Regions from separate parts of the Streptomyces sp. NPDC006463 genome, predicted to be linked through region 1. Evidence: riboswitches for the same ligand, from Rfam matches in the RefSeq annotation. Region 1 holds a riboswitch; each other region holds the start of a gene.

Region 1 (5,452 bases):
CCCGGCTGCGCCCGGACAACCGCGCCGTCCTGGTCTACGAGCCGATCGGCGCGGACGCCGACGAGTCCGACGAGAACGACGCGAACGAGAACGAAGGGGCGGAGCAGTGAGCGACACCGCAGCCGTCACGATGACCTTCCACCCGCGCCCGCAGGCCGGGGAACCGCAGCCGTGGGCCTTCCCGGCCCCCGACCGCTCGGTCCTGGCCAACGGCCTGACCCTGCTGCGCTGCCACCGCCCGGGCCAGCAGGTCATCGCGGTCGAGGTCAACCTCGCCGCTCCGCTGGACGCCGAGCCCGAGGGCCTGGACGGCGTGGCCACCATCATGGCCCGCGCCCTGTCCGAGGGCACCGACAAGCACTCCGCCGAGGAGTTCGCGGCCGAGCTGGAGCGCTGCGGCGCCACCCTCGACGCGCACGCCGACCACCCGGGCCTGCGGGTCTCCCTGGAGGTCCCGGCCTCCCGGCTGCCCAAGGCGCTCGGCCTGCTCGCCGAGGCCCTGCGCGCGCCGGCCTTCGCCGACGCCGAGGTCGACCGCCTGGTGCGCAACCGGCTCGACGAGATCCCGCACGAGCTGGCCAACCCGCAGCGCCGCGCCGCCAAGCAGCTCTCCAAGGAGCTGTTCCCGGCCTCCCTGCGGATGTCCCGCCCGCGCCAGGGCACCGAGGAGACGGTCGCGCGGATCGACTCCGCGGCCGTACGCGCCTTCTACGAGGCCCACGTACGCCCCGCCACGGCCACCGCGGTGGTCGTCGGCGACCTGACCGGCATCGACCTGGACGCCGTTCTCGCGGACACCCTGGGCGCCTGGACGGGCGGCGCCGCCGACCCCCTCCCGGTGCCGCCGGTGACCGCCGACGACACCGGCCGCGTGGTCATCGTGGACCGGCCGGGCGCGGTCCAGACGCAGCTGCTGATCGGCCGGATCGGGCCGGACCGGCACGAACGGGTCTGGGCGGCGCAGGTGCTCGGCACGTACTGCCTGGGCGGCACGCTGACCTCCCGCCTGGACAAGGTGCTGCGCGAGGAGAAGGGGTACACCTACGGCGTGCGCGCCTTCGGCCAGGTGCTGCGCTCGACCGCCGACGGCAAGGGCGCCTCGATGCTCGCCATCAGCGGCTCGGTGGACACCCCGAACACCGGCCCGGCGCTGGAGGACCTCTGGAAGGTGCTGCGCACCCTCGCGGAGGGCGGCCTGACCGATGCCGAACGGGACGTGGCGGTGCAGAACTTGGTGGGCGTGGCCCCGCTGAAGTTCGAGACGGCGGCCTCGGTCGCCGGAACCCTCGCGGACCAGGTCGAGCAGGAGCTGCCGGACGACTACCAGGCGCAGTTGTACGCGCAGCTGGCCGAAACCGGGACGGTGGAGGCCACTTCGGCGGTCGTGAAGGCATTCCCGGCGGACCGGCTGGTCACCATCCTGGTCGGAGACGCCGCGCAGATCGAGGCGCCGGTGCGCGCGCTCGGGATCGGCGAGGTGAGCGTCGTCACCAACTGACGGCAGCCGTCGGTCGACTGGCCGATCCACGAAGGGCCCTGGCGGGCATGTCCGCCGGGGCCCTTTTGTCCGTTTGATGGTGAGGTTGCTTTTATGTGGTGTGGCGTACGCAACAAAAAGGCGTGTCTGTTTGGCGATTGACTGATGATCCGCCTAGCGTCACCTGTGCTGTCCGTCAGTTGTACTCGTCGCATCCGCGGCACCGGGCAGCGATCGCCGAGTCCCCGTCAGGCGCGAGCCTGGGGAGCCGGGGACCCACATGTGTCCCTGGGGTGAATCGGACCGCCTCGCAAGAGGGGGCCCGTAGGAGACCTTCCTGCTCCGAACCCGTCAGCTAACCCGGTAGGCGAGAAGGAAGGAAAGGATCAGCCCCTTCATGGCGTTTGGCAGTCGTCCCGCCGGCTCCGGTAAGCACCGTGGTTCCAGCCGTCTGAGCCGCAAGACCGCCGGCTACGCCGGCATAGCCGCCCTCGCCACCACTGGTGTCGTCGGCTCCCTCGCCGCTCCGGCCTTCGCCGCGGACAACAGCGACCACCACCAGTCGACCCAGGACAACGCTCTCGGCGCCGTGGTCGTCGCCGAGGACCTCCAGGACGACATCCAGAACCAGGCCGCGTCCCAGCACCGGGCCGCCGAGCACGCGGCCGCCCAGGCGCAGGCCGAGGCCGACGCCAAGCAGCGGGCCGCCGAGGCCAAGCGCCTCGCCGAGGCCAAGGCGAAGGCCGAGCGCGAAGCCGCCGAGCGCGCGGCCCGCGAGGAGGAGCGCAAGCGCCTCAACACCTTCGTCGCCCCGGTCGACGGCTCGTACGTCAGCACGCAGTACAAGGCGGGCGGCGGCATGTGGTCCTCCGGCAGCCACACCGGCATCGACTTCCACGCCGCCTCCGGCACCTCCGTCCACGCGGTGGGCGCCGGCGTCGTGGTCGAGGCCGGCTGGGGCGGCGCGTACGGCAACAACGTCGTCATCAAGCACAACGACGGTACGTACACCCAGTACGGGCACATGTCCTCGCTGAGCGTCTCCGTCGGCGAGCAGGTCACCCCGGGCGAGCAGATCGGCCTGTCGGGCTCCACGGGCAACTCCAGCGGCCCGCACCTGCACTTCGAGGCCCGCACCGGTGCCAGCTACGGTTCGGACATCGACCCGATCGCGTACCTGCGCTCGCACGACGTCAGCCTCTGACGCGCACCGCACCGCACCGCTTCACCGAAGGCCCCGGCTCCCGAGCCGGGGCCTTCGTGCTGCTCCGCCGGGTAAATGTTTCGCATTTCCGAGCGCTCTCGGAAATTATCGTGTGTTGCAATAGAGTCGAGTTGCGCACGCGCATGTCCAATGGGCGCGGCAGTCGGAAATAGCGGAGGTTCGGTCTTGCGTATTCCTGCGCACGCGGTATGCACGGCAATCCGCGACGACATCGTCTCCGGGGTCTTCGAACCTGGCGGCAGGCTGACCGAGGAAGTACTGGCCCGCCGGTACGGCGTCTCGCGCGTCCCGGTCCGTGAGGCGCTGCGGACCCTGGAGTCCGAGGGGTTCGTGACCACGCGGCGCCACGCGGGCGCCTGTGTGGCCGAGCCGACCGAGCAGGAGGCCACCGACCTCCTGGAGGTGCGGATGCTGCTGGAGCCCCTGGCGGCCGCCAGGGCGGCCCGGCGCCGCACCGAGGCCCACCTCAAGGTGCTGCGCGGGCTGGTGAGGCTGGGCCAGGAGCGGGCCAGGCGGGGCCAGGGCGAGGATCTGCGGTCCCTGGGCAGCTGGTTCCACGAGACGCTCGCGCAGGCCTCCGGGAGCCCCGGGCTGATCACCCTGCTCACGCAGATGCGGCACAAGGTGGCGTGGATGTACGTGGTGGAGGCGCCGGCCCGGCCGGTGGAGTCATGGGCGGAGCACGGGGCGATCGTGGACGCGGTGGCGCGCGGGGACGCGGAGCGGGCCCGGACGCTGACGGCGATCCACGCCGACCGGGCGAGCGCCGCGCACCGGCCGCGGCTCCGGCCGACGGTGAGCACTTCGCAACCTGCCGTAAACATGGCGAGCGGCCGGCATTAACAGGGCCCGTATACAAAGGGACCTATCCGGGTGCCGCCGGGATCTCCGGGTCGCATGAATTTGTTGCGCGCCGAATTCCCGTGGAGTCGAATTCCTGCGCCGGTACATTTTTCCGGGCCGGAGCATTCCCGGGCTGCCCGCATTTCCGTGGCGCCGAATTCGCCGTGCCCCCGCGCTGCCGTGTTTCGCGCGGCCGTATTCCGTGACCCCGGGTGGAGCCGGGTGAACCCGCGAACGCCGGAGCCGCGGCCCCGGGGTGGTGGGGGCCGCGGCTCCGGCGGGTGCAGCGCGTGGTTCGAACCCGAAGGGTCAGACGGTCTCGGGGAGCTCCTCGAGACCCTCGGCGACCAGCTTCGCGAGGCGGTCCAGCGCGACCTCCGCGCCGTCGGCCTCGGAGGCGAGGACGATCTCCTCGCCGCCCTGGGCGCCCAGGCCCAGAACCGCCAGCATGGAAGCGGCGTTGACGGGGTCGCCGCCGGCCTTGGCGATGGTCACCGGGACGCCGGAAGCGGTCGTCGCACGGACGAAGATCGAGGCGGGACGAGCGTGCAGGCCCTCGGCCCAGCCGACGTTGACGCGGCGCTCTGCCATGGTGATGCCCTTCAGGTTCTTACGGTTGTCTAGACCAGTCTCTCACGACGCCCGGAATGCTCCGACCGGCCTCCCGCCCGGATCTCCCGCCGTTCGACCTTCCCCAGCTTGCACCGTTTTGCCCCAGCCTGCCTAATGCGCCGCGCGAGCGCTGCCGGGCCGTTCCCGGCCGTAAGGTAGGCCCATGACCACCGAGTCGGACCCCTCGTACCCGGCCCACTGGGAAGCGGACGTCGTCCTGCGCGACGGCGGAACCGCCCGGATCAGGCCCATCACCACCGCGGACGCGGGCCGGCTGGTCAGCTTCTACGAGCAGGTCTCCGACGAGTCGAAGTACTACCGCTTCTTCGCTCCCTACCCCCGGCTCTCCGACCGCGACGTGCACCGGTTCACGCATCACGACTACGTGGACCGGGTCGGCCTCGCGGCGACCATCGGCGGGGAGTTCATCGGCACCGTCCGCTACGACCGCATCGGCCCCGACGGTCGACCCGCCACCGCCCCCGCCGACGAGGCCGAGGTCGCCTTCCTCGTCCAGGACGCCCACCAGGGCCGCGGAGTGGCCTCCGCGCTGCTCGAACACATCGGCGCGGTGGCCCGCGAGCGCGGCATCCGCCGGTTCGCCGCCGAGGTGCTTCCCGCAAACACCAAGATGATCAAGGTGTTCACGGACGTCGGCTACCAGCAGAAGCGCAGCTTCGAGGACGGATCCGTCCACCTCACCCTCGACCTCGAACCCACCGCCGAGTCCCTCGCCGTGCAGCGCGCCCGCGAACAGCGCGCCGAGGCCCGCTCGGTGCAGCGGCTGCTGGCCCCCGGCTCGGTCGCGGTGATCGGAGTCAGCCGCTCCGGCGCGGGCGTGGGCGCCGCCGCGCTGCGCAACCTGCGCGACAGCGGCTTCCACGGCCACCTCTACGCCGTCAACGAGCAGGTCGGCCTCGACCTGCTCGACGGCGTGCGGGCCTACCGCACGATCGATGCCATCGGCGCCCCCGTCGACCTCGCGGTGATCGCGGTTCCCGCGGACCGGGTGCCCGAGGTCGTGGCGGCCTGCGGCGAACACGGGGTGCAGGGGCTCGTGGTGCTGTCCGCCGGATACGGGGAGAGCGGCCCGGCCGGACTCGCCCGCCAGCGCGAACTGGTGCGCCAGGTGCGCTCCTACGGGATGCGGCTCATCGGTCCGAACGCCTACGGGGTGATCAACACCGCGCCCGAGGTGGAGCTCAACGCCTCGCTGACGCCCGCGCCGATGCCGATGCGGGGCCGGATCGGCCTGTTCACGCAGTCGGGGGCGATCGGGATCGCGCTGCTCTCCG
Region 2 (5,452 bases), on a different contig from region 1:
CGATGGTGACGTCCTCGGTCTCACCGGAACGGTGCGACATCATGCACTTGAAGCCGTTGCGCTGGGCCATCTCGACGGCGTCCAGGGTCTCGGTCAGCGAACCGATCTGGTTCACCTTCACGAGCAGGGCGTTCGCGGAGCCCTCCTCGATGCCGCGGGCCAGGCGCTCCGGGTTGGTGACGAAGAGGTCGTCGCCGACGATCTGGACCTTGGCGCCCAGGCGGTCGGTGATGGTCTTCCAGCCGGCCCAGTCGTCCTCGAACAGCGGGTCCTCGATGGAGACCAGCGGGTACGCCTCGACGAGCTCGGCGTAGTAGTCGGTCATCTCGGCGGCCGAGCGGGACTGGCCCTCGAACTCGTACTTGCCGTCCTTGAAGAACTCGGACGCGGCGACGTCGAGCGCGAGCGCGATGTCCTTGCCCGGGGTGTAGCCGGCCTGCTTGATGGCCTCGATGATGAGGTCGAGCGCGGCGCGGTTGGACTCCAGGTTCGGGGCGAAGCCGCCCTCGTCACCGAGACCGGTGGACAGGCCCTTGGTGTGCAGGACCTTCTTGAGGGTGTGGTAGACCTCGGCACCCCAACGCAGCGCCTCGGAGAAGGACTCCGCGCCGATCGGGGCGATCATGAACTCCTGGATGTCGACGTTGGAGTCGGCGTGCGACCCACCGTTGAGGATGTTCATCATCGGAACGGGCAGCAGGTGCGCGTTCGGGCCGCCGAGGTAGCGGAAGAGCGGAAGGTCCGAGGCCTCCGACGCGGCGTGCGCGACGGCGAGGGAGACGCCGAGGATGGCGTTGGCGCCGAGCGAGCCCTTGTTGTCGGTGGCGTCCAGGTCGAACATGGCCTGGTCGATCAGACGCTGCTCGGTGGCGTCGTAGCCGACGAGCTCCGGGCCGATCTGCTCGATGACGGCGAGGACGGCCTTCTCGACACCCTTGCCCATGTAACGGTTGGGGTCACCGTCACGGAGCTCGATGGCCTCGAATGCACCGGTGGAGGCGCCGGACGGAACTGCAGCACGGCCGGTGCTGCCATCGTCGAGGCCCACCTCGACCTCGACCGTGGGGTTGCCTCGGGAGTCCAGGATTTCCCGGGCTACGACGACGTCGATGGACGGCACGAGCATCTCCTTCTGGGATGTGACGCTGGGTGTGCGGTGGCGTCAGGCCGTGGGATGGCCTGGCCGCCTAGAGCCTAACCGGATCCGGGCACTCACCCTGCCGACCGCCCGGGTCCTGGGACGAAAAAGGGCCCGAATACCCCTCTTCCAGGACATAGAACCCCGGATGACGGGTGTTCTGCTGCCGCACACACCGCCGCCCGGCGCGTGGGGGGAGACGCGCCGGGCGGTGGGGATGGTGAGCGTTGCTGCGACTCCTGCGGCTATTGCCGCAGTGTTCAGCTGAGCTTCAGCTTCTGACCCGGGAAGATCAGGTCGGCGTCCGAGACGATGTCCTTGTTCAGCTCGAAGAGCTTCTCCCAGCCGCCCTTGACGCCGTTGGCCTCGGCGATGGTGCCCAGGGTGTCGCCCGACTTGACCTCGTACGCGCCGTTGCCGGTCTTCGGGGCCGGGGCCTCGGAGCGCTCGGAGCGGGTGGTCGGAGCCGGGGTCTCGGAGCGCTTCGTCTCCTTCTTCGGCTCGGTCTTCTTCGGCTGGGTCTTCTTGGTCTCGGTCTTCTTCTCCGTCTTCTTCGGCGTTTCGGCCGCACCGCCCCCGGTGTAGGAGGAGTTCGACAGACCCACGCCGCAGGACGGCCAGGCGCCCTTGCCCTGGCCCTTGAGGACCTTCTCCGCGATGGCTATCTGCTGGGACTTCGAGGCCTGGTTGGCCTGCGCGGCGTACGACTTGCCGCCGTACGCGGCCCAGGTGGACGACGAGAACTGCAGGCCGCCGTAGTAGCCGTTGCCCGTGTTGATGGCCCAGTTGCCGCCGGACTCGCACTGCGCGACGCGGTCCCACTCGGAGGCGCTGGCGGCGCTGGCGGAACCGGCGGCCATCAGGGGGGCGGCGACGGCCACACCGGCGACACCGGCGAGCGTGACGATGCGGGCGGTGCGCTCGATGGCGGTACCGCGGCGGTGCTTGCCCTTGCCGGAAAGCAGCATGGAGTTTCTCCTCACCGACGCCTACGAGGTGAGCTGTCGGGTTCGGGCGAGTGAGTTGCCCGGCCGTGCGACCTAGCGCACGTCTTAACCCCTAGCCGGTGGCGTGACCGTCTCTCAACGGCCGCTCCCGGCACCTACCTTGGTTCCCCCGCTCCTGCCTTCGGCGCTTGACGCGACGACTGTTCCCTCCGTCCGCCGGCAGGATTCGGCGATGCGGTCGAAGGAGCTCGCGGTGGCGAGCGATTCAGAAGGTAGACAGGTCCCTCCCCGATGTTCAACGACCGCCATCGGGGAGGAACGACCCCTACTTGCGCTCCTCGTACGGGTGTTTGCGCAGGTGAGGGCGGGGTTTGCGGAAGCCCCAAGGCGAGACACGCCAGTTGACCGGAAGAGATGCATGTCTCACTTGCCGAAAAGGGGCAATCAACTCTTTCCGGGTGGCGTAAGTGCCCTTATTGCACGGTTAGATCCAGGTTCTGTCCGGGCTTGATCAGATCGGCGTCCCCGCCGATGACCTGCTCATTGGCCGCGTAGAGCCCCTTCCAGCCGCCCTTGACCCCCTTGGCATCCGCGATGGTGACCAGGCTGTCGCCCGCCTGCACGGTGTACGAGGGCTTCGACGCGGCATCAGATGTGACCGGTGCCTCGGCCGCGGGGGCCCCGCGGTGCTTGCCGCTGCCCTCGGCCGCCGTGACGGGCGGTGCGGTGGGGCTGGTGGAGGCGCCCGGGGTGGCCGGGGCGCCCTGGGTGACCGGTGCCTTCGGGTCGGTCGTGGCGCCCGGAGCTGCGGGGGCCGTGGGGTCGGCCGGGGTCACTGGGGGCTGGCCCGGGGTGCCGGGCGGCGTGGTGGGCGCGTTCGGGTCCACGGGGGCGGTCGGCGTGCCCGGGGCGGTCGGGGTCGGCGTCACCTCGTCGGGCGAGGGCATGACGGGCAGTCCGAGGGACGGCGCGAGCGGGCCGTCGGGGATGACGAACGAGGGGGTGGCCGACGGGCTCGGGGCGGGGGTCGGGGCACCGAAGTCCGTGGACGGCTTTCCCTTCCCCGTGGAGGGCACTTCCTCGTCCGGCCGGGACGGCGCCGGGCCCTTCAGGGCGGAACCGCCGGGCAGGCCGGGGTCGACGGCCGCGGCGGGGCTCTGCCCCTCCAGCCCGGCCGACGCCGCGCACAGCGGCCACGCCTGCGGGCCCTGGGAAGCCAGTACGCGCTCGGCCACGGCGATCTGCTGGGACCGGCTCGCGAGGTCGGGCCGCTTGGCGAACTCGGAGCCGCCGGCACTCTGCCACTCGTCCTGGGTGAACTGGAGACCGCCGTACTCGCCGCTGCCGAAGTTGGCGCTCCAGCTGCCGCCGCTCTCACATTCGGCGACCTTGTCCCACGTGGAGGTGTCGGCCGCGGAGGCGTTGGTGGCGGCAAGAAGCGGCAGTGCCAGCGCGGAGCCTGTGACTCCTGCGGTGACGACTATCGCGGGCACCTGACGGGGGCGTCTGTGACGGCCGTTCCCGGAACGCATGAGGCTGCACCTTTCGCATAACGGCTGGGTAACGGCAGAACCTAGCGGCCCTCGAACGATTGTCACAACTCGGGTCGGCAACTGACTTCCGGTCAGTTGACCTTCAAATGTTTCGGGGTGTGAAGCGCACGGGTAGGGTCCGCAGACCGCGCATGATCAGACCACCGCGCCAACGCAGGTCAGTTGACGGAATCGCGAGTTCCAGATCTGGCAGACGCGTGAGCAAAGTCGCAAGCGCCGTCTGTCCTTCAAGTCGTGCGAGCGGAGCACCCAGGCAGTAGTGGATGCCGTGCCCGTATCCGAGGTGCTGGTTGTCGGTGCGTGAGAGGTCGAGGGTGTCCGGCTCGGCGAACCGCCCGGGATCACGGTCGGCGGCCGCCAGGACGACCAGGACCGGGTCCCCGGCCGCGACCGACTGCCCGCCGAGGGTCAGCGGCTCGGTGGCGAACCGCCAGGTGGCCAGCTCCACCGGGCCGTCGTAGCGCAGGAGTTCCTCGATCCCGGTCTCCAGCAGGCCGCTCTCGCCCGCGGCGAGGGAGCGCTGGAGGCGCTCGCGCTCGCCGGGGTTCATGAAGAGGGAGTGGACGCCGTTGCCGATGAGGTTCACGGTCGTCTCGAAACCGGCGAAAAGCAGGATGAAAGCCATGGCGGTGGCCTCGGCCTCCGTGAGGTGGTCGCCGTGGTCGCTCGCCCGGATCAGGTCCGAGATCAGATCATTGCCCAGATCATCCCTTTTGCGGTGGATGAGTTCGCCGAGATAGGTCCGCATCTGCTTCACCGAGCGGGCGACACCGCCGCGCGGTCCGCCGCCGTGCCGGATCATCATCCCGGCCCAGTCGCGGAAGTCGTCCTGGTCCTCGCGCGGTACGCCGAGCATCTCGCAGATGGCGTAGATGGGGAGCGGGAAGGCGAACTCGTGGATGAGGTCAGCCTCCCCCCTCTGGGCGAACTGGTCGATGAGGTGGTCGGTGAGCTCCTGCACGCGCGGGGTGAACTCGGCGACCCGGCGCGGGGTGAACGCCTTCGACACCAGCCGCCGCAGGCGGGTGTGGTCCGGCGGGTCGATGTTGAGCAGATGCGTCATCAGCTCCGCCTTGCGCTCCCCCGGGATCCCGGTCTTGCCCTTGGCGTGCGCCGGCTCCGCGTGGTGCGCCGGGTTCTTGCTGAGCCGCTGGTCGGCGAGGGCCTGGCGGGCGTCCGCGTACCGGGTGACCAGCCAGGCCTCGACCCCGCTGGGGAGCTTGGTGCGGTGCACCGGCGCGTGTTCGCGCAGCCAGGCGTAGGCGGGGTAGGGATCGGTCGCGAACTCCCAGTCGAACAGGGTCGGTCCCTGGCCGGAAGGGGAGGTCGAAGGGGTGTCGGCGGAGGCTGCGGGGGTCTGCTCATGCACCTGCTGACCGTATCCCGCCGCCCACCCCCCGATCCCAAATGGGTGGTTCGTCGCGGCTGTCCGTAGATCAGCCATCACTTGACCTCACCTTGTCCGACATTCCTACTTTCGGTTTTGTGGATGTGAGGATCTTGAAAAGCAGCTTCGCGGTGGTGGAGAGACGGGCCGAGCACACGGTCAAGTTCTTCTACTCCCACCTGTTCTGGCACAACCCCGGAGTCCGTGAGCTCTTCCCGGCCTCCTTCGAGGAAATGGAGAGACAGCGGGACCGGCTCTTCGCCGCACTCACCCACGTGATCGCCCATCTGGAGAACGAGACCCTCGTCCCCTATCTCCACGAGCTGGGCCGCGACCACCGCAAGTTCCAGGCCCGCCCCGAGCACTACGCGGCCGTGGGCGAAAGCCTGCTCGCCGCCCTCGCCGCGACCTCCGGATCGGCGTGGAC
Region 3 (5,452 bases), on a different contig from region 1:
CCCCCCTGCTCGCCGAGGCACTGGCCCGGGCCGCTCCGGGCCGGACCGTGCACATCGGCGTACTGACCGGATCCGACCACGTCGTCCGCGGCCAGGAGCGCGCGCAGCTGCGCGCCACCGGCGCCATCGCGGTCGACATGGAGTCCGCGGCCACTTTGCGGACCGCCACCCGCGGCAGCGGCCGTCCGGTTGCGGCCGTCCGGGTGGTCGTGGACGCTCCGGAGCATGAGCTCGTCCGTATCGGCACCGTCCGCGGTGGAATATCGGCCTTCCGCGTATTGCGTGCCGTACTGCCCGCGTTTTACGAATGGCACCGTTCTTTGCTGCTCCCCAGGAGGTGAGCCAGATGGCCATGCCGCTGCGCCAGACCATCAGGGTCGGGACCTATCTTCTCGAACAGAAGCTGCGCAAGCGTGAGAAGTTCCCGCTGATCGTCGAGCTGGAACCGCTCTACGCCTGCAACCTGGCCTGTGAAGGGTGCGGGAAGATCCAGCACCCGGCCGGGGTGCTCAAGCAGCGCATGCCGGTGGCCCAGGCGGTCGGCGCCGTGCTGGAATCCGGCGCGCCCATGGTGTCCATCGCGGGCGGCGAGCCCTTGATGCACCCGCAGATCCACGAGATCGTGCGCCAGTTGGTCGCGAGGCGGAAGTACGTCTTCCTCTGCACCAACGCCATGCTCCTGCGCAAGAAGATCGAGAAGTTCACCCCGTCCCCGTATTTCGCCTTCGCCGTGCACATCGACGGCCTGCGCGAACGGCACGACGAGTCGGTGGCCAAGGAAGGTGTCTTCGACGAGGCCGTCGCGGCCATCAAGGAGGCGAAGCGGCGCGGGTTCCGCGTGACCACCAACTCCACCTTCTTCAACACCGACACCCCGCAGACGATCATCGAGGTTCTCAACTACCTCAATGACGACCTCCGGGTGGACGAGATGATGATCTCGCCCGCCTATGCCTACGAAAAGGCCCCCGACCAGGAGCACTTCCTCGGCGTCGAACAGACCCGTGAACTCTTCAGGAAGGCCTTCGCGGGCGGCAACCGCAGGCGCTGGCGGCTCAACCACTCGCCGCTCTTCCTCGACTTCCTGGAAGGAAAGGCCGATTTCCCCTGCACGGCCTGGGCCATTCCGAATTACTCCCTCTTCGGCTGGCAGCGCCCCTGCTATCTGATGAGCGACGGCTACGTCCCCACGTACCGGGAACTGATCGACGAAACCGACTGGAGCAAGTACGGCCGCGGAAAGGACCCGCGCTGCGCGAACTGCATGGCGCACTGCGGCTACGAGCCCACCGCCGTCCTCGCCACCATGGGCTCCCTCAAGGAGTCCCTGCGCGCCGCCAGGGACACGATCGGCGGCAACCGGGACAAGTCGGCATGACGGCGGTCGGACAGGGCCCGAGCGGACAGGGCCGGAGCGGACAGGGCCCGGGCGAACAGGGCCCGGGCGACGCGGGGAAGCGCGGCCGGAGCAAGGGCTTCGACCTCGGCGCCCTGCTGGCCGAGCGTGGCGGCGAGCGGTACGAGCTGCACGCCCGGCACCTCAACCACCAGCTGCCCCGGATGCTGCACACCATCGGCTTCGACAAGGTCTACGAACGGGCCGAGGGCGCCCACTTCTGGGACGCCGACGGCAACGACTACCTCGACATGCTGGCCGGGTTCGGCGTGATGGGCCTGGGCCGGCACCATCCCGTGGTCCGGCGCGCCCTGCACGACGTCCTGGACGCCCAGCTCGCCGACCTCACCCGCTTCGACTGCCAGCCGCTGCCCGGGCTGCTGGCCGAGAAGCTGCTCTCGTACAGCCCGCACCTGGACCGGGTCTTCTTCGGCAACAGCGGCACCGAGGCGGTGGAGACGGCCCTGAAATTCGCCCGGTACGCCACCGGACGGCCCAGGATCCTCTACTGCGACCACGCCTTCCACGGGCTCACGACGGGGTCGCTCTCGGTCAACGGCGAGGGGGGCTTCCGGGACGGCTTCGCGCCGCTGCTCCCCGACACGAAGATCGCGCTGGGGGACCTGGCCGCCCTGGAGCGGGAGCTCCGGAAGGGCGACGTGGCCGCCTTCGTCGTCGAGCCGGTCCAGGGCAAGGGGGTCCTCGCCGCCCCGCCCGGATTCCTGCCCGCCGCGCAGGAGCTGCTGCGTAGGCACAAGGCGCTGCTGATCGCGGACGAGGTGCAGACCGGCCTCGGGCGTACCGGGGACTTCTACGCCTACCAGCACGAGCCGGGCGTGGAACCCGACCTGGTGTGCGTGGCCAAGGCGCTGTCGGGCGGCTATGTGCCGGTCGGCGCGACCCTGGGCAAGGACTGGATCTTCAAGAAGGTCTTCTCGTCCATGGACCGGGTACTCGTGCACTCCGCGAGCTTCGGCTCCAACGCGCAGGCGATGGCCGCCGGGCTGGCGGTGCTGTCGGTCATGGAGGACGAGGAGGTCGTGGCGAACTCCCGGGCGATGGGCGACCTGCTGCGCGGGCGGCTCGCCGCCCTGGTGGACGAGTACGAGCTGCTGCACGAGGTGCGGGGCCGTGGCCTGATGATCGGCATCGAGTTCGGCCGGCCGTCCTCGTTGGGGCTGCGCGGCCGGTGGACCGTGCTGCAGGCTGCCCGCAAGGGGCTCTTCGCGCAGATGGTCGTCGTGCCGCTGCTGCAGAAGCACAGGATCCTCACGCAGGTGTCCGGGGACCACCTCGAAGTGATCAAGCTCATCCCGCCGCTGATCGTGGACGAGCGGGACGTCGACCGGTTCGTCGCAGCTTTCCGGGACGTCATGGACGAGGCGCACGGAGGCTCGGGGCTGATGTGGGACTTCGCCAGGACCCTGGTGGCGGGGGCCACCTCACAGCGGTAGCCGGGGGAAGGCCGTCGGGAGCGGTGACGGCCTGCCCCGCCGTCATCAGTCGAGCAGCCGCTCCCGCAGCCGGCCGAGGGTCTCGGGTGTGAGCCCGAGGCCCTCGGCCAGGTAGCGGTCCACGCCGCCCCAGTACCCGTCGATGGTGTCGAAGGCCGCCTCCAGGTACTCGGCGCGGGCGTCGAAGAGCGGGGCGAGGAGCTCCATCGCCTCGGGGGAGCGGGCCTCGACCTGCTCGCCGCTGCGGCGTACCCGGTAGCGGCGGTGCGGAGCGTTCGACTCCAGGTAGTCCGCCACGATCGCCTCGCGCTCGACGCCCAGCGCGAGCAGGGTGACGGCGATCGACAGGCCCGCCCGGTCCTTGCCCGCCGCGCAGTGCAGGAGGGCGGGCACGCTGTCCTCGGCGAGGGCGTGCACCACCCGGCTGTGCTCGATGGTGCGGTGCTTGATGATCCCGCGGTACGAGTTCGTCATCCGGGCGGCGGCCTTCCCGTCGCCCAGGATCGAGCGGAGCTGGTCGAGGTCGCCGTCGCGGACCATCTTCCAGAACTCCCGGCCGTCGGCCGGATCCGAGAGCGGTATGTTGACGTTCCGAACGCCGGGCAGTTCGACGTCCGGCCCCTCCAGGGCGTGGTCGGCGTTGTTGCGGAAGTCGAAGACGGTGTGGAGGCCGAGCGAGGCGAGGAACTCTGCGTCGGTTTCAGTGGCATGCGCAAGATGTCCACTTCGGAACAGTCGTCCCGTCTTGACCCTTCGCCCGTCGGAAGTCGGCAATCCGCCCACGTCGCGGAAATTGCGCACTCCGGACAGTTCCGGCTCCTCTATCTGCTGGGTCACGGGTACTCCTCCGCTTCGTGGTGGGCCATCTGTCCGAATTGAGCTACTTGGCGCCAACTTGCCATAAACGGCGGCGAGATCGGACGGGGCCCCGTGAGCCAGATCATACGGTGACCGTGCGTGCCTGATCGCGAAAGCCGAAGGGCCCGGCCGGTGGGCCCGTTGGCGGCGGGGAATGGACGCAGGGTGACCGGAATTCCGTCGATGTCTCATCCCTGTTATTCCGTCAGGGAATTCACGGCTTGTTACGTACGGCCTTATGGGATTACCTTCGCGATCGATCCGGGTGGACCGCCGAATCCTGCCGCCGCCCGGAAACCGCACTCGACTATTCACGCGCGCGGCAGGAGCGGGGGAACCAGGTAAGCCGCTGTTCCGGATCTTTTCCCGGGGCCGCTCGGGGTGAAGTCGTTCATGTTCCGTTCATGGACAGCCGGACATCTCCAGTCCGAACCCGACAGCTCACCTCGCAGGCGACGGAGAGGAATTCGCGATGTCCGCAAAGGGTAAGCACCGCCGTCCCAAGTCCCGTTCCGTGTTCCGCGGACTCGCTGTCGCGGGCACCGGTGGTGCGGCGCTCGCGCTGCCCCTGCTGGGCGCCGCAGGCGCCCAGGCGGCCGGCGCCCCGGCCGCGGCGCCGGCCGCGGCCCCCGCCGTGGCGCCGCAGGTTCCCCTCTCGCTCCAGGCCGCCCCGACGGCCGCCGTGGAGACCGCGCCGACCGTCTACACGGTCGTGCCCGGCGACTACCTCTCCAAGATCGCCGCGGAGCGTCACCTCTCCGGTGGCTGGTACGAGCTGTACTCCGACAACCGCGAGGCCGTCGGCGCCAACCCCGACCTCATCCACCCTGGCCTGAAGCTGACCCTCGGTGCGAAGGGCGCGGCGGCCCCGGCCGACTCCGCTCGCGCCGAGGCCAAGGTCGAGACCGAGACCGAGACCAAGGCCGAGGCCGCGGCCCCGGCCCCCAAGGCCGCTCCGAAGCCGGCTAGGAAGTCCGCTCCCAGGCCCGCCGAGAAGGCCGCTCCGGCGCAGCGGGAATCCGCCGCCGAGGCCCCGGCCGCGCAGCGGGAATCCGCCGCCGAGGCGCCGGCCGCGCAGCAGTCGGCCTCCGGCTTCGTGGCCCCGGTGAGTGGCGGGATCTCCACCCAGTACAAGGTCGCGGGCAGCATGTGGTCCTCCGGTTACCACACCGGCGTCGACTTCATCGCCAGCTCCGGCACCACCGTCAAGGCCGTCGGCGCGGGCACCGTCGTCTCGTCCGGCTGGGCCGGTGCGTACGGCAACGAGGTCATCATCCGGCACGCGGACGGCACCTACTCGCAGTACGGACACCTCTCCGTGCTGTCCGTCTCGGCGGGCCAGAGCGTCACCGGCGGCCAGAGCATCGGCCTCTCCGGCTCCACCGGCAACTCGACCGGCCCGCACCTCCACTTCGAGATCCGCACGGGCCCGTCCTACGGCTCGGACATCGACCCGCTCGCCTACCTCCGCTCGAAGGGCGTGAGCATCTGACGGCACCCGCCGTCGCAACACCGGCACGCGTGAGGCCGGGGCCCGAGGGGGGTCCCGGCCTCACGCGTACCTATTCCTTATCCCCCGCGTGGTAAAGATCACGGTCCGTCAACCCCTGCTTACGTTGGCGTAGGTCGTGTACGGGAGTGAAGGATGTCGTCTCGTGGCAGCGACGACGACGACACTCAAGACCATCGGCTCGTACGCGGCGATCGGGGACAGCTTCACCGAGGGCGTGGGGGACCCGGGACC

What was found. A riboswitch is a leader RNA that binds a small molecule or an ion and turns the genes downstream of it on or off. The one in region 1 is predicted to bind cyclic di-AMP.
Region 2: it holds a riboswitch for cyclic di-AMP, as region 1 does, so the genes downstream of both, ACFYOB_RS14705 (transglycosylase family protein) here and ACFYOB_RS09735 (M23 family metallopeptidase) in region 1, are expected to answer to the same signal.
Region 3: it holds a riboswitch for cyclic di-AMP, as region 1 does, so the genes downstream of both, ACFYOB_RS16890 (peptidoglycan DD-metalloendopeptidase family protein) here and ACFYOB_RS09735 (M23 family metallopeptidase) in region 1, are expected to answer to the same signal.

The regions. Positions count from the first base shown of each region.
Region 1 is NZ_JBIAHP010000004.1:120,817-126,268, forward strand. Features, by position in the region: gene ACFYOB_RS09725 (M16 family metallopeptidase) at 1-110, shown strand, start outside; gene ACFYOB_RS09730 (M16 family metallopeptidase) at 131-1,498, shown strand; cyclic di-AMP (ydaO/yuaA leader) riboswitch at 1,703-1,861, shown strand; gene ACFYOB_RS09735 (M23 family metallopeptidase) at 1,875-2,681, shown strand; gene ACFYOB_RS09740 (GntR family transcriptional regulator) at 2,868-3,545, shown strand; gene ACFYOB_RS09745 (HPr family phosphocarrier protein) at 3,855-4,136, opposite strand; gene ACFYOB_RS09750 (GNAT family N-acetyltransferase) at 4,321-5,452, shown strand, end outside.
Region 2 is NZ_JBIAHP010000007.1:78,234-83,685, forward strand. Features, by position in the region: gene eno (phosphopyruvate hydratase) at 1-1,126, opposite strand, end outside; gene ACFYOB_RS14705 (transglycosylase family protein) at 1,399-2,106, opposite strand; cyclic di-AMP (ydaO/yuaA leader) riboswitch at 2,110-2,282, opposite strand; gene ACFYOB_RS14710 (transglycosylase family protein) at 2,559-3,578, opposite strand; gene ACFYOB_RS14715 (cytochrome P450) at 3,721-5,007, opposite strand; gene ACFYOB_RS14720 (globin domain-containing protein) at 5,157-5,452, shown strand, end outside.
Region 3 is NZ_JBIAHP010000008.1:182,942-188,393, forward strand. Features, by position in the region: gene ACFYOB_RS16870 (1-hydroxy-2-methyl-2-butenyl 4-diphosphate reductase) at 1-341, shown strand, start outside; gene hpnH (adenosyl-hopene transferase HpnH) at 347-1,378, shown strand; gene ACFYOB_RS16880 (aspartate aminotransferase family protein) at 1,375-2,850, shown strand; gene ACFYOB_RS16885 (tyrosine-protein phosphatase) at 2,896-3,687, opposite strand; cyclic di-AMP (ydaO/yuaA leader) riboswitch at 4,003-4,176, shown strand; gene ACFYOB_RS16890 (peptidoglycan DD-metalloendopeptidase family protein) at 4,181-5,200, shown strand; gene ACFYOB_RS16895 (SGNH/GDSL hydrolase family protein) at 5,364-5,452, shown strand, end outside.